DNA from 2 places in the Pararhizobium sp. PWRC1-1 genome. Region 2 is predicted to be linked to the other one. Evidence: riboswitches for the same ligand, from Rfam matches in the RefSeq annotation. Region 2 holds a riboswitch; the other holds the start of a gene.
The links. A riboswitch is a leader RNA that binds a small molecule or an ion and turns the genes downstream of it on or off. The one in region 2 is predicted to bind thiamine pyrophosphate.
Positions count from the first base shown of each region.

Region 1: linked by a shared signal. The riboswitch ahead of thiC (phosphomethylpyrimidine synthase ThiC) and the one ahead of thiB (thiamine ABC transporter substrate binding subunit) in region 2 are both predicted to bind thiamine pyrophosphate.

Region 1 is NZ_JAFCXE010000003.1:192,366-195,571, reverse strand. Features, by position in the region: gene thiC (phosphomethylpyrimidine synthase ThiC) at 1-1,184, opposite strand, end outside; TPP riboswitch at 1,272-1,410, opposite strand; gene ACP7E0_RS06875 (GntR family transcriptional regulator) at 1,563-2,231, shown strand; gene bioB (biotin synthase BioB) at 2,408-3,206, shown strand, end outside.
Region 2 is NZ_JAFCXE010000016.1:18,418-21,623, reverse strand. Features, by position in the region: gene thiP (thiamine/thiamine pyrophosphate ABC transporter permease ThiP) at 1-93, opposite strand, end outside; gene thiB (thiamine ABC transporter substrate binding subunit) at 479-1,501, opposite strand; TPP riboswitch at 1,542-1,662, opposite strand; gene ACP7E0_RS22635 (GNAT family N-acetyltransferase) at 1,927-2,379, shown strand; gene ACP7E0_RS22630 (MDR family MFS transporter) at 2,481-3,206, opposite strand, start outside.

The DNA.
Region 1 (3,206 bases), on a different contig from region 2:
TCGCCGAGCGTTTCGAGTTCGGCAAACTGCGCGGCGTCGTTGGCGTCGGCGATCGAGCCGGGACGCAGGCCGTCGCCGAGCGAGAAGGTGACGTCATAGGCGCGGGCGATATCGCAGATCTCGTCGAAATGCTCGTAGAGGAAGCTTTCCTTGTGGTGATGAAGACACCACTTGGCCATGATCGAGCCGCCGCGCGAAACGATGCCGGTGACGCGGTTGACGGTGAGCGGGATATAGGCGAGCCGCACGCCGGCATGGATGGTGAAATAGTCGACGCCCTGCTCGGCCTGCTCGATCAGCGTATCGCGATAGACCTCCCAGTTCAGGTCCTCGGCAATGCCATTGACCTTTTCCAGCGCCTGATAGAGCGGCACGGTGCCGATCGGAACCGGCGCGTTGCGGATGATCCATTCGCGGATATTGTGGATGTTGCGGCCGGTCGACAGGTCCATGACGGTATCGGCGCCCCAGCGTGTCGCCCAAACCATCTTCTCGACTTCCTCGGCCATCGACGAGGTGACGGCGGAATTGCCGATATTGGCATTGATCTTCACCAGAAAATTCCGGCCGATGATCATCGGTTCGGATTCCGGATGGTTGATATTGGCCGGGATGACGGCTCGCCCACGGGCAATTTCCTGGCGGACGAATTCCGGCGTGACGTGATCGGGAATGCTGGCGCCGAAATTCTCGCCGTCGCGCACCAGCGCTCCGTTCGGCGGTTTGCGGCCGAGGTTTTCGCGGATGGCGATGTATTCCATTTCCGGCGTGATGATGCCGGCACGGGCATAGGCGATCTGGGTCACAGCCTTGCCGTTCTTGGCGCGCAAGGGCTGGTTGCGGTGGGGAAATTCCGGCGTCAGCCGTTCGCCGGTGGCAAAGCCGTTGTCTTCGGGTTTGACGTGGCGGCCGTCATAGGTCTCGACATCGCCACGCGCGGTGGCCCAGGCCTGGCGCTGCCGGGATAGACCGGCGTCGATCGAGACGATATGCGCCGGATCGGTATAGGGGCCGGAGGGATCGTAAACGGTAACGGGTGGTTCGCCAGATGTCGGATGCACGGAAATTTCGCGCATCGGCACGCGGATATCCGGGTAGAGTTCGCCCGGAATATGCACCTTGCGGGAGGCCGGCAGCGGACCTGTGGTAACTGTGGGTGTGATGTTTTTTGCGGCAATAGTCATGGTTGAGGCTCCAAAGTTGGAGACCCAGTCATCAGAGCCGGAATGATGAAAAGACGCCGACGCGAATCCGCAAACGGAATCCGAGTCTCAACAGCGCTTGCACCGTCCCTACGCCAGTATGAACTGGATCAGGTTCAACGGGTCACTGCGCTGCTTGAGGGCGGCAAAGCCACCGATCATGCCAGCAGAATCTCAGCCCCTTGTCGGGACCCCCCTGGTGAATGCGCCAATCTAGCCACAGTTTCGGACGGAGCGTCAAGGGCCGTTTGGCGCAGCACCCGGCGTGCGGCTCTCGTTGAGCGCCGGAAGACTGTGAAGATATCCAATGATTACAATCGCGCCCTCGACAGCGCCGCCCCGGGAAATTATCTATAAAACATGACCTCAGCGAGCGAAGACACGATTGCCAGCCGCATCAGCCGCATCCTTGCCGACAGGATCGTCACCGGGCAATTGGATCCGGGCACGAAGCTGCGTCAGGACCATATTGCCGAGGAGTTCGGAACCAGCCACGTGCCGGTGCGCGAGGCCTTCCGCCGGCTGGAAGCGCAGGGGCTTGCGGTCAGCGAACCGCGCCGGGGCGTGCGGGTTGCGTCCTTCGATCTGAAGGAAGTGCGCGAAGTGGCGCAAATGCGGGCAGCCCTTGAGGTTCTGGCCCTTCGGCATGCGGCGCCGCATCTGACGGCTGCCATTCTGGATCAAGCCGAAGAGGCCACCGTTGCGGGCGACAATTCCCATGATGTCCGCTCCTGGGAGGAGGCAAACCGCCGTTTTCACACGCTGATTCTTACTCCCTGCGGCATGCCGCGCCTCTTGGCCGCCATCAGCGATCTGCATGCGGCCAGTGCCCGTTTCCTGTTCGCCAGCTGGCGAACCGAATGGGAAGTGCGCACCGATCACGATCACCGCGCCATCCTGACATTTCTGCGTCAGGGCAATATCGAAAACGCCGCGCCTGTGCTTGAGCGGCACGTACAATGGATCGGCCAAAAACCCGTCCGTAACGCTTCCGGCGCAACCCGCGACGCTTTCGCCATCGTCGGCTGACGTTTTTTTCACGGCTTATTTTCCCTGATTTTGCTCGCTCCCGGCGCGTGCCGGGGTATCGCAAAAGCACGCATTACGTGAATTTATCCGTTTTGCATCAAAAAGGCGGTTGCGGTTTTCTGTCCTTCGATAAATTATAGATAATTATTATTTTTAATCTATCGGATGGGTGCGGGATGCTGAGAGATGAAAAACACGCTGATTTCCCTGTTGAAAAGAGCGTTATAGGCGAGATTTCTTATGGGGAAGCTCCCGAGATAGCTCGCTTTTCTCCCGATGACGCAAAAATTATCTATAATTTTCCATTCAACGATTTGCTCTTTCAGGCGCACTCGGTTCACCGCGAGAATTTCGATCCCAACGCTGTGCAAATCAGCCGTTTGTTGTCGATCAAAACCGGTGGATGCGCCGAGGATTGCGGCTATTGCAGCCAGTCGGCACGCTCTCCGACGGGGCTGAAAGCCTCCAGGCTGATGATGGTCGAGAAGGTGCTCATTGAAGCGCGCAAGGCCAAGGCCGAAGGGGCCAGCCGCTATTGCATGGGGGCCGCCTGGCGCAGCCCCAAGGACCGCGACATGGACACGCTGGTGGACATGGTGGCAGGCGTCAAGGCGCTCGGTTTGGAAACCTGCATGACGCTCGGCATGCTATCGCCGCAGCAGGCAGGCACGCTGGCCGAAGCCGGGCTCGATTATTACAATCACAATATCGATACGTCGGAAGAATTCTATCCGCAGATCATCACCACGCGCACCTTCGCCGACAGGCTGGAGACGCTCGCCAATGTCCGCGATGCCGGCATGAAGGTCTGCGCCGGCGGTATTCTAGGCATGGGCGAAACCACCGATGATCGCATCTCCATGCTGGTAACGCTCGCCAACCTGCCGGAACCACCCGAAAGCGTGCCGATCAACATGCTGATCCCGATCCCCGGCTCGCGGCTTGCCAATGCAGAGCCGGTCGATCCGATCGAAT
Region 2 (3,206 bases):
CGCCGCAGCCGCCAGACAGACGAACAGCAAAATACCGCCAAGGCAAAGCGCACCGGCGGCAAGCGTCCAACGTCGTTCCATGCGGTTGATCATGATGACTTTATCTCGTTTACGGGCGTCACCTCGTCCCCTCTTCTCCCCATCGGGGAGAAGGTGGCCCGCAGGGCCGGATGAGGGGGCCAAACACTCAGAATGTGCCGAACCGCCCCCTCATCGCCTCGCAGTCGCTCGGCACTTCTCCCCGCCGGGGAGAAGAGGAAACGATCGTCCCAGCCCGTCCAGTTCCTGCTCATCGCCGCCAGCCACTCATCAATCCAGCCCTCCCGCACGCGGAAAGCCTTCAGCCCCTCACCCTAGCCCTCTCCCCGCACGCGGGGAGAGCGGATGACAGAGCTTGCAGCAGGTCCCTTCTCCCCGTCATAACGGGGAGAAGGTGCCCGACAGGCCGGATGAGGGGCAGCCCTGCCCAAACGTAACGCTAGTTCTTGCTCATCGCAGCCAACCACTCGTCGATCCAGGCCTTGCGGTTGGCGGCAACCTCGTCCGACGACATCAGAAACGTCTTTTCCGGCGTCACCAGCTTGCCGAACGCCTCCGGCAGCAGTTCCTTGGTGGCGGCAACCGGCATCATCCAGTTGGTGGTCGGGATGATCGACTGGAATTCCGGCCCGGTCACGAAGGAGAGAAAGTCCTTGGCGAGCGCCGGATCCTTGGCGGCCTTGGTCATACCAGCCACTTCGATCTGGATGTAATGACCTTCCGAGAAGGCGGCAGCCTGATAGCGGTCGGTATTTTCGGCAACCATGTGATAGGCCGGCGAGGTCGTGTAGGACAAAACCATCGGCGCCTCGCCCTTGGTGAACAGGCCGTAAGCTTCCGACCAGCCGGGGGTGACGGTCAGGACGCGATCCTTGAGCTTTGCCCAGGCGGCGGGAGCATCCTTGCCATAGACAGACTTGACCCAAAGCAGCAGGCCAAGGCCCGGCGTCGAGGTGCGCGGATCCTCGATGACGATCTTCTGGTTCGGATCGCCCTCGACCAGTTCCTTCAGGCTCTTCGGCGGTTCCTTCATCACCTGCGTGTCGTAGGTCACGGCAAAATGGCCGTAGTCATAGGGAACGAACGTATCGTCGCTAAAGCCGCCGGGAACCTTGACGGCCGAGGTATCGACGCCGTGCGGCGCAAAGAAGCCGGTCGCCTTGGCCTCGGACACGAGATTGGTGTCGAGGCCAAGCACGATATCGGCCTTGGAGGAGGCGCCCTCGAGCTTCAGCCGGGTCAGGAGCTCGACGCCATCGGCGACGCTGACATAGGACACCTTGCAGCCGCAGGTCTTCTCAAAGGCTTCCGCGACCTTGGCGCCGGGGCCCCATTCGCTGGTGAAGCTTTCATAGGTATAGACCGTCAGCACCTTGTCTTCGGCCGAGGCGGAAAACGGCGTAGCGAGGGCAGCGACTGCCGCGAAAAATGGCCCGAGAAGTGGAATGATTGCCTTGCGCATCCGCGCCTCCTTATAAATCCAAAAAATGGGAATAGGGCGCTGGAATGTGCCGTCTAATCCCTCCGCCGGTACAAACCGGATCAGGTTCTTCGGGTTGGCTTTTAAAAAGCCTCTCAGCCAAACGTTCAAAAAAAGAACGGCCGGCACCCCGTTAGAGCAGGAGGAGGTTTAGACCCGGGGGATATGCTTGGCAAGGGGGCAAGAACGGGTGGCTATTGCCGGGCTGTCGCGCCGTTCCCGTTTGGAGCGGGATGGGCTACAGATGTCCCGAAGCCGCCATTGACGCCACGATATGACGGGCATAAACAGACTTATTGGCAGAAGGAGACTTATGCGCAGAAGATTAGATTAAACCGCCTGTAGCGGTATCGCTCGGCACCATAACGGTGCTGATCTTCTTTGCATGTATATTCTGTGGAGTTCTCATGGAGAACCAAAATCTAGTGGTCCGGCCGTTTGTGGCGGCGACGGACACCAAAAAACTGTCAGGCATTTGGCTCGACGCTTCCCTTGTCGCTCACCCTTTCATCGGTGAATCCAGACTCCTCGAACAGCGGCAGCTGATCGAGGAAAAATACTTGCCCAATGCCGAGACCTGGGTGGCCTGCCGCATGGGTGAACCTGTTGGCTTCATCAGCTTGATGGACACGTTCATCGGGGGAATTTTTGTTGCCCCGGACCAGCACGGGCGGGGAATCGGACGCAAGTTGATCACCCATGCGGTGGATCGAAAAGGCGAACTTTCATTGGAAGTCTATACCGAGAACGAACAAGCCATGCGGTTCTACACAGCGCTTGGGTTCTATGAAGTGTCGCGAAGAGCCACCGACGATGAAGGCTTTCCTTTCGAGAATGCGCGTTTGCGATTAAAGGGCTGAAACAGCGGCCGGGCAACTTCATTCGTTGCCCGGCATGACCGCTTCTGGCGCCCAAGGCAGGCCATCACCTATTTTAAGGGTGGCGGTCACCGTGACACCCCTCACTCCGCCGGCTTCTGCGGCAACCGCACGGCCTTCAGGCTAATCGCCGCAGTGAGCGCGATCAACGAGATGCCGCCAGCCGTCAGGAACAGCGGCAGGAAGGCAGCCGTATAGCTCTCAGCCACCAGCTGGCGTGTTGCCTCCGGCAGGGTTGACAACACCAGCGGCGTCAGCTTTTCGATGTCGGTGATGCCCGGGATCGCCGTGGTGCCGCGGGCAAGGCCTGCCGCGATGATCGCGCCGTAGATCGAGATGGCGATCGAGGCGCCGCCCATGCGTGACAGGGTGACGGCGCCGGTGGCGGCCCCGACATCGCCGCGCGAGGCGATGTTCTGCACCGCGACGATCGGCACCTGCTGGCCAAACCCGATGCCGATGCCGTGCAGCGCCATGATTGCGCAGATCACATAAAGCGGCGTGCCGGGCTGGATCTGCGTGAAGATAAGCAAGGCCACAACCGTCAGGCTGGCGCTGACGATCGCAAACGGCTTGTAGCGGCCGCTCCGCGAAATCAGCCGTCCTGCCGTCAGCGAACCGCAGACGATGCCGCCGGTCAGCATGATGAACAGCAGCCCTGCGAGCGACGGTGTCAGCCCTGTCGTCGTCTGCAGATACAGCGCAAAATAATTGACCATGCCGATGCCGACGGCGCCGCTTGCCAGCGAAATCACCAGCATCAGGCTGAACGTCGGATTGCGAAACAGCGTCAAAGGCACGATCGGCTC